DNA from 3 places in the Senimuribacter intestinalis genome. Region 2 is predicted to be linked to each of the others. Evidence: predicted binding sites of a transcription regulator. Region 2 holds the regulator's gene; each other region holds the start of a gene.
The links. The regulator HrcA, encoded in region 2, represses chaperone genes, less so after heat shock. The targets are predictions, from matches to a motif close to TTAGCACTCNNNNNNNNNGAGTGCTAA.

Region 1 (3,261 bases), on a different contig from region 2:
CCTCAAAAGAAAGGTCTTCTGCGGAAACGGACTTAAACGGTTTTTCCTTGTAAGTTCCCATCATCTGCAGAACAAATTCATCGATTTCATCGGTCAGGTAAAGGATTTCATAGCCTTTATCCTTGATAAATTCAGTCTGCGGCAGCATGTCGATTTTTTCTACAGATTCACCTGATGCATAGTAGATTGCGTTCTGCGCTTCTCCCATTTTGGCAAGATATTCGTCTAGGGAAATCATTTTCTTTTCCATGGACGAGTAGAAAAGGACTAAGTCGGAAAGTACATCTTTGTGCATTCCAAAGTCGTCGTAAATGCCGTATTTTAACTGTCTGCCAAAGTGATTGAAGAACTGCTCGTAGCCTTCGCGGTCGTTTTTCATAAAGTCTGCCAGTTCTTTTTTGATTTTCTTTTCCAGGTTCTTTGCAATGTTGCGAAGCTGTCTGTCGTGCTGCAATGTTTCCCGGGAAATATTCAGTGTTAAATCCTGAGAATCTACGAGCCCCTTTACAAAGTTGAAATAATCTGGCAGCAGTTCTTTGCATTTATCCATAATCATCACGCTGCTGGAGTAAAGCTGCAGACCTTTTTCGTAGTCCTTAGTATAGTAGTCGTATGGTGTGTGTCCCGGAATAAACAGAAGGGCAGTGTAGCTGGAAACGCCTTCTACACTGGTTCTGATGACACGACAAGGATCCTGGTAATCGCCGAATTTACTCTTGTAATATTCGTTGTAATCTTCGGCTTTAACTTGGCTTTTGGCACGCTTCCAGATTGGTTCCATGGTGTTTAGCGTATCCAGCTCCATGTAGCTTTCCATTTCCGGCATTTCGCCTTCTTTGGTTTCAGCATCTTCCTTTGGACGGCGCTTTTCGACCATCATCTGAATCGGGTAGCGAATGTAGTCGGAGTATTTTTTGATTAAATTGCGAATGGTATACTCTTCCAGGAATGTGGTATAGTTTTCGCCTTCGGTATCCTCTTTGATATGAAGTACGATTTCGGTACCTGGGCTTGTTTTTTCCGCTGGTTTGATGGTGTAACCATCTGCACCCTGGGATTTCCAGACGTTAGCTTCCTCGCTGCCGTAGGCTTTAGATGTGACAGTAACTTCGTCAGCCACCATAAATGCGGAATAAAAGCCAACGCCGAATTGTCCGATGATGTCAATCGGGTTTGTATCTTCAGATTTCTTTTCTTCAGCATGTTCTTCCTTAAAGGCAAGGCTGCCGCTCTTTGCGATGGTACCAAGGTTTGCTTCCATTTCAGCAGCGCTCATACCGATGCCGTTATCGCTGATGGAAAGGGTACGATTTTCCTTATCGGCTGTGATGTCAATGTGAAAGTCGGAACGCTTAATGCCGGTATCACCGGACTGCAGACTCTGGTAATACAGCTTATCCAGTGCGTCACTGGCATTGCTGATAAGTTCTCTTAAAAAAATCTCTTTATGGGTATAGATTGAGTTAATCATTAAATCCAAGAGTTTCTTGGACTCTGCTTTGAATTGTTTCTTAGCCATTGTCTCTCCTCCATAGTCTTCTACTTTGTGTTGTTAGCACTCGATAATAATGAGTGCTAAAACTCATATAATATAATGTACCACTTCTGGCAAAAAAGTCAAGAGGGATTCGAAAAGAAGTCAAAAATGAAAATCTAGTGGCCGTTTTGCAGCTCTTTACTGAGAATCAATAAATTATTCCAAAACATGTTCAAGCCCCTGTGCCATGATGGTAGCGACATGATCGTCAGCTAGTGAATAGTAGATGGTTTTTCCTTCTCGGCGGAATTTTACCAGGGCAGTCTGCTTGAGAACGCGCAGCTGATGAGAAATTGCGCTCTGGGTCATTGACAGCGCATCTGCAATTTCCTGTACGCAGAGTTCCTGAGAGGATAGGATATACAAAATCCGGACTCTGGTAGGATCGCCAAAGACCTTAAATAGCTCTGCTAAGCTGTAAAGGGTTTCTTCCTCGATAGGGTGATCTGTTTTTTCAAAGTCCATGTTTTTTCCTCCGTATTTTTAAGAATGGGAGGAAAGCAGCCTGGAGCGTTTCCTCCCGATAACATTATTTTTTGTATAGTGCTCTGATTGCATTCAGTACGCACAGCATAGCCACGCCTGTGTCGGCAAATACAGCAAGCCACATGTTGGCAAAGCCGATAACACCTAGAACCATGACAGCTGCTTTGATTACAAGGGCAAAGATGATGTTTTGCTTTGCGATTGCGTTTGTTGCTCGTGCAATAGAAATGGCGCTTGGAATAGAGTTTACCTCTGTTTGCATAAATACTGCATCGGCGGCTTCAATTGCTGCATCGGCGCCGCTTCCCATAGCAGCACCTACATCAGCTCCGGCGAGAACAGGTGCATCGTTGATACCGTCTCCGACAAACATAACGCTGCCTTTTTCTTCTCTTACTTTTGTCAGCATGGTCAATTTATCCTGCGGAAGCAGTTTTGCATATACCTGATCGATGCCTACTTGAGCTGCAACAGCTTCAGCGCTGTTTTTTGCATCACCTGTCAGCATGACGGTGTGAAGGCCCATTGCCTTAAGACGGCTGATGGCGTCTTTTGCATCAGCTTTTATAGTATCTGCGATGATGAGGCGCCCTGCAAATTTTCCGTCGATGGCGACAAAGACTTCGGCGCCGCTTGCAGCCTCAGAAAGTGTCGGCATAGCAATTTGATATTTTTCCATCAGTTTTTGATTGCCGCAGAGGACAAGCCCTTCTTTCATTTGGGCGACGATACCGTGTCCTGCGATTTCATTCCGCTTTTCTGGAACCGAAAGGGTGAGTCCTTTACCAGTGGCAGCGCTGACGATGCTGGTTGCGATCGGATGCGTAGAGTGCTGCTCACAACTTGCACAGATTGCAAGCAGTTCGTCCTCGCCATAAGTTCCGGCGGAGATGATTTTCTGCAGGAGGAAATTTCCTTCTGTAATCGTGCCAGTTTTGTCCATGACAACGACCTTCAGCTTACCCAGGGCTTCTATGGAAAGTCCTCCTTTAAACAGGATGCCTTTCTTTGAGCCTGCACCGATGCCGGAGAAAAAGGCAAGGGGTACACTGAGTACTAGCGCACAAGGGCAGCTCATAACAAGGAAGGTAAGGGCAGTATAAACCCAGTAGTTCCAATTTCCTGTTGCCAGAGAAGGTACCACAGCAAGAAGAAGTGCAGCGATAACGACGCAAGGCGTATAGACTCTGGAGAATCTGGTAATAAAGCGGTCTAATTTCGGTTTACTTGCAGCAGCG
Region 2 (3,261 bases):
GCCAAATGACGTACCGTCCCTTTGATATTGTACTAGATAATCTCTGCGATTTCTTCAAAACTCTTTTTCTTTAGTATAGGAAGTTTGTAGTTAGGATCAGGTTTACCCACGACAAGAACCATAACCGGAGTTTCCCCTTCCGGACGCCCGAGAAGGGTGCGAAGGAAGGTTGGCGGTGCCGGTGTATAGGTCAGACTGGCAAGACCGGCGTTTCGCAGCGCATTGATCAGAAAACCGATGGAAATACCGATGGATTCGTTGACATAATAATTCTGATCTTTGGTACCGTCTTCCAATGTTTTGTACCATTCCTTGAAGATAACGATGAGACAAGGTGCTTGTGTAAGGAAAGGCTTTTCCCAGTTGACGTCCAGCTTGTCAAGGTCAGCTTGCCATTCGGCAGTAATTTTGCTTTCGTAAAATTTCTTTTCGACTTTTTCGGCTTCTTCTCGAATTTTTGCTTTCATAGCCGGATCGGTTACGATACTAAAATGCCAAGGCTGCTTGTCTGCACCGTTAGGGGCAGTTCCCGCAGTTAAAACACAGTTTTTAATCACTTCCATGTCAATGGGATCTGGCAGGAATTCTCTGTATGTACGGCGCTTGCGGGATTCTTCCAAAAGTTTTTTCGATTTCTCTTTCATGAAAAAATACCTCTTGTAAAATAACTAAGAAAAGAATAGCACAGTTTTTTTGACAATGCAAGGTATAATTGTTATACTTGAACAAAAAATATTCATATATATTGTGGTTTATAAACATGAAACGCTGTTTCTCTGTACAGTGGAACAGTGCATGCATTCACCAAAAATACACAAAAACATCATAAAAAAATGTGAAAATCCTGTTGACATTAGGGCAGAATAGGACTATATTATATATTGTGATTAGCACTCAAAAGAAGTGAGTGCTAATAAGGAGAAGCGTTATGGAATTAACAGATAGAAAATTGAAGATTTTACAGGCCATTATCAGTGACTATGTCAGATCAGCAGAGCCTGTGGGTTCCAGAACCCTCTCGAAGAGATTTGATCTAGGTATCAGTCCAGCCACAATCAGAAATGAAATGAGTGACCTGGAGGAGATGGGATATCTGACCCATCCGCATACTTCGGCTGGTAGAGTTCCTTCTGATAAGGCGTACAGATTATATGTGAATAAGCTGATGGAGAAACGTGAGCTGAGCCCGATTGAGAAAAATCTCATTGCAGAAAAACTCAGGGCAGATGTCAGCGAATTTGATGAGACTATCAAGCACGCTGCCAGAATCCTTTCAGAGATTACCAATCTGACTTCTTTTGCGATGACGCCGACCAAAAATGAGGATACCCTGAAGTTCATCAACCTATTGCCGGTGGATGAGACTACAGTGGTTTTGATGATCGTGTCAGAGAGTGGAAAGATTTCTAATACAGCCCTAAGAATGCGGGTACCATATACCGAAGAAGGACTGCAGATTCTGGCAAAGAATATGACCTATAATTTTAACGGCAAGAAGATTACAGATGTTCTGAAAGAACACATTATCGCAAGTTTTGAGTCTGACATAGAGGCGATGAGCAAGCTGGCTGAGAATATCATGCCAAACTTTATGAAGACATTGGAAGATATGCTCAATGTGAATCTCTATATGGATGGACTTACTAATATATTCGACATTCCGGAATATAACGATCTGGAAAGGGCAAAGAGCTTTCTTTCGCTTCTGGATAAGAAAGAAGACTTTGCGAAGAAGTTAATGGAGAGAGAAGATGGTATCATCGTTACCATTGGAGATGAAAATGCTGATGATTTGATGAATGATTGTTCCATGATTACGGCAACCTATCATGTAGATGGCAAGATGGTCGGCAAGATTGGCGTTATCGGACCGACTCGTATGAAGTATGGAGAAATTACTTCTATCATCGAGTATCTGACTGACAATCTCAGCAGCACATTTCAACTAGAAGGCGGTGAAGACGAAGAGTGAGTGAGGAGACTAAGGTGAACCAGGAAGAATTAAAAGAAGAACTGAACCAAGAAGAAGCAGTAGAAATGGAAGAAAAAGAAATTCCGGAAGATGATAATGCTGAGGAATCCTGCGAAGAGCAGACTGAAACCAAAGAAGAGACATCTGAGGAAGACGAGGCGCTGAATACCAAATATCTTAGATTGATGGCAGACTTTCAGAACTATAAGAGACGGGCAGAAAAAGAGAAAGGCGATATTTATGCCTATGCCAATGAGAAAATTATTGTAGAACTTTTGACCGTCATGGATAATTTTGAAAGAGCGCTGCAGCACGAATCCGCAGACGAAAGCTTTGCAGAAGGCATGAAAATGATTTTCAAACAGCTGACTGACGTATTAGAAAAAGCCGGTCTGGAAGAGATCAAGGCACAGGGCGAGGATTTCGATCCGAACTTCCACAATGCTGTCATGACTGAAGACAATGCAGAGTATGAAAGCGGCAAAGTGACAGAAGTGCTTCAAAAGGGATATTTGCTTAATAAGAAGGTTATTAGACCTTCGATGGTTAAAGTCAATAATTAACTTGTCAAATTGTCCCACAGCGTTGTTGCTCTTGATGTTTCGCTTCTCACGTACCAGGAGTACGCTCCGAGGCTCAACATCTTCGGCGCCTAGCTGTGAAACAATTTTACGGCGTTAATTAAAAGGAACGGCTTTAACGAAACTAATGTAAAAAAAGAAAATTTATTATAATCCAAAAGGAGGAATTTTAAATGGCTAAAGTAATCGGTATAGATTTAGGAACAACAAACAGTTGCGTATCCGTGCTGGAAGGTGGCGATCCTGTCGTAATCGCAAATGCAGAGGGTAACAGAACTACACCATCTGTAGTGGGTTTTGCAAAGAATGGTGAAAGACTGGTAGGTGAAACTGCAAAGAGACAGGCAGTAACCAACCCGGACAGAACCATTGCGTCCATCAAGAGACACATGGGTGAAGACTACACTGTAGAAATCGACGGCAAGAAATATACGCCGCAGGATATTTCTGCAATGATCCTTTCCAAGCTGAAGGCGGATGCAGAGGCTTATTTAGGTGAAAAAGTAACAGAGGCAGTTATCACTGTTCCTGCTTACTTCTCCGATGCCCAGAAGCAGGCAACTAAGGATGCAGGTAAAATTGCAGGTCTGGAAGTAAAGAGAATCATCAACGAGCCGACTGCTGCATCTTTGGCATATGGTCTTGACAAGGAAGAAGGGTCTCACAAGATTCTGGTATATGACCTGGGCGGTGGTACTTTCGACGTAT
Region 3 (3,261 bases), on a different contig from region 2:
TGCGGAAAGCCTTGCCACCGATCCGCGGTCTGTCTCCTTGGAAAGAGCTTGCTTTTCGATTTCCAGCTGCATGATTTTTCTGGAGATCTCATCAAGTTCCGTTGGCAAGCTGTCGATTTCCGTTCTGATTTTGGAAGCTGCCTCATCCATCAAGTCAATGGCTTTATCTGGTAGAAAACGATCGGAAATATACCGGTCAGAAAGAGTTGCGCAGGCAATGAGAGCGCTGTCTGTAATGCGCACGCCGTGATGAATCTCAAAGCGTTCCTTAAGACCACGGAGAATGGAAATGGTATCCTCCACTGTCGGCTGATCCACAAGAACCTTCTGAAAACGTCGCTCAAGTGCTGCGTCCTTTTCGATATACTTGCGATATTCATCAAGAGTCGTAGCGCCAATGCAGTGAAGTTCTCCTCTGGCAAGCTTTGGTTTCAGCAGGTTTCCTGCATCCATGGAGCCCTCTGTTCTTCCTGCACCTACAATATTGTGAATCTCATCAATGAACAGAATAATTCTACCATCGGACTTTTCGATTTCGTTGAGAACGGCTTTCAGACGTTCCTCAAACTCTCCTCTGAATTTGGCGCCGGCAATGAGGGCTCCCATATCAAGAGCAAAAATCGTCTTGTCTTTCAGTCCCTCCGGCACATCGCCGTTTAAAATTCTCTGTGCCAGCCCTTCTACTACGGCAGTCTTGCCTACCCCCGGCTCACCAATCAAGACCGGATTATTCTTAGTTCTTCTGGAAAGGATCTGAATTGCGTGTCTGATTTCGCTATCACGCCCAATAACCGGATCCAGCTTTCCCTCTCTTGCCATCTCCACAAGATCACGACCATACTTATTCAACACGTCATAGTTATCTTCAGGATTCTGGCTGGTAATACGCTGGTTTCCTCTCACTTTAGAAAGAGCCTCCAAAAATTTCTCCTTGGTAATCTGATACCTAGAAAACAGCTTTGCAGACGGCGTGCCTCGTTCAGCAAGAAGCGCCAGGTACAAGTGCTCAACACTGACATATTCATCTTTAAACTGCTCTGCTTCCTTCTCTGCAGAAAGCAGAATCTGATTCAGCCTTCTAGAAGCGTAGATATTGTCCGCATTTCCGGAAACTTTCGGCAGTTTCTCGATGGCTTCCTGAAGCTCAGCAATCATATAGGAAGGATTGACCTCCATGTACTGCAAAAGCTTCGGAATCAGACCGTCCTTCTGCATTAGCAGCGCTAAATGCAAATGCTCGCCCTCCAGTACCTGATGGCCCTCTGAAATTGCAATATTCTGGCAGTCCATAATGGCGGACTGTGCATTCTGTGTAAATTTTTCGATGTTCATATGCTTCACCCCCGCTTCAAACATCACTATATTTGTACTATTTTTAATCTCTGTCTCTATTTTATACCCACTTTTTCAAAAAGTAAAGAACTTTTTAGCACTCATCATCAACGAGTGCTAATAATCTTCAAACCAAAGAATGCCCGCATAGCCATCTGGCATACACGGGCAGCTCATAACTTCGCAAAATCTTTAAAAAATAATCAAATCCATCAGAAGCTGATATACAAAGTTGACGCAAGGCACCAGCACAACATCAGTTACGTTAAAGATAATCAGCGCCAGCAGAATAAGAAATCCTTTGTCGTAAACCTGATAATACCAGTTGTATTTCCGCAGGTCGAAAATCTCGGTCAAAATGCCGAACCCATCCAGCGGCGGCACCGGCAGCAGATTAAATACCATCAGCACCACATTGACCGATATGATGTAAAACAAAACGTCTAAAAGAACATCTCCGAAAGTGCCCATGAGCCAAGGTGGATTCATGATAAATAAGCCTTTCAGTACAAACGAAAAGACGATAGCAATGAAGAGATTCATCACGACTCCCGCAAAGGACACCAACATTTCGTCCCGCCTTCTGTGTTTATAATAGCGCGGATCAATTTCTACAGGAACACCCCATCCAAATCCCGCGATTAGCAGCGCAAAAAAACCAAAAGGATCAATATGTGCCGCGGGGTTTATGGTTAATCTTCCCTGCAGCTTCGGAGTTGGATCCCCTAGCTTATAAGATACAATCCCGTGTGCAAATTCGTGAAAAGATAAACCTATAATAATGCCAGGCAAAATCAAAAGTTTATCCATAATCCATTCTCCGGCATCTACGTATGGATTAGAAATAATTCTAAGTACAATCAGTGCAAAGAGCAGCACCAGCGCCGGTGAGCGTAAAAATCGTTTCAAATCTTTTTTCCTTTCCCAATATATTTTTAAATATTTTATCACATTTATGGGCAATTGAAAATACTATAATATAAACGGTCAAAAAAGAAAGGTGGTTTTTTATGAGTAATACACTTGTATGTATCGATGTCTATACTGTCTCAGCAGGTGATACCCTGTACACAATTGCAGAGAAATATGATCTGCCAGTCAGTCTTTTGATGAAGGTTAATCACATTACCAATCCATACAATCTGCAAATCGGAACCAGACTCTGTATTCCGGGAGATCCTTCCCAACTTCCAAAGCCGGAAGAACCGTCAAAGCCAAAAGTGATTACCCACGTGGTAGAAGCTGGAGACACTCTGTACTTAATTGCAAAAATGCATGGCGCAAAGCTGGATGATATTATGCAAGCCAATCCATCCATCGACCCATACAATCTGATGATTGGAACCGAGCTTTGCGTTCCTCTGCCGTAAATCTTTCACTGTAGAAGTAGTACGCCTCTGTTGCATTAATGCCTTGTTAACGTGCATAAAATCGATATTTTTTTTCAAATATATGCACACTGGCCACACTGCGCCCAACAAATATAGTTCGCAGAGAAGTATGCGTTGCGCACGTTGCCTTTTCTTCTCATTCATGGTAGAATAAAATCAGCTAACAAACTGGGAGGATACAATTATGGAAGGCACATGCAGACTGAAAAGGTTTTTACAGAAAGAACATACCCCTGCCGAGAAAGCTATGCTGGTTTCTGCTGCTGCGCTGATTGGCGCTGCTGCAGGCATCATTCTCTTTTCCGCAAGCGGCGGCATTAACATCGAAATCTCTATCGGCTCTCACAACGGCTGCCATAACACCGGCAACGGCTGTGACAATAACAGCACCAGATAATCGACAAATCAAAAACGCTTCGGCAAGCCATCTTGGGCACCTGCCAAAGCGTTTTTTCGTTTCACACTTTTTTTGCAAATAAAATTAAAGTTTTTTTAGTTCTTCTTCCAGTTCTATCAGCACTTCTTGTCTCGCATCAAT

Region 1: htpG (molecular chaperone HtpG) is a predicted target of HrcA. The motif match lies at 1,553-1,579, and genes of this name have one in related genera.
Region 3: clpB (ATP-dependent chaperone ClpB) is a predicted target of HrcA. The motif match lies at 1,427-1,453, and genes of this name have one in related genera.

The regions. Positions count from the first base shown of each region.
Region 1 covers NZ_CALPCF010000001.1:18,149-21,409, reverse strand. The annotation lists gene htpG (molecular chaperone HtpG) at 1-1,519, opposite strand, end outside; gene NFR88_RS00110 (ArsR/SmtB family transcription factor) at 1,694-2,002, opposite strand; gene NFR88_RS00105 (heavy metal translocating P-type ATPase) at 2,067-3,261, opposite strand, start outside.
Region 2 covers NZ_CALPCF010000003.1:28,440-31,700, reverse strand. The annotation lists gene NFR88_RS03535 (nitroreductase family protein) at 33-644, opposite strand; gene hrcA (heat-inducible transcriptional repressor HrcA) at 929-1,972, shown strand; gene grpE (nucleotide exchange factor GrpE) at 1,987-2,535, shown strand; gene dnaK (molecular chaperone DnaK) at 2,727-3,261, shown strand, end outside.
Region 3 covers NZ_CALPCF010000010.1:16,280-19,540, forward strand. The annotation lists gene clpB (ATP-dependent chaperone ClpB) at 1-1,332, opposite strand, end outside; gene NFR88_RS09600 (site-2 protease family protein) at 1,525-2,241, opposite strand; gene NFR88_RS09605 (lytic transglycosylase) at 2,343-2,702, shown strand; gene NFR88_RS09610 (hypothetical protein) at 2,908-3,120, shown strand; gene NFR88_RS09615 (hypothetical protein) at 3,205-3,261, opposite strand, start outside.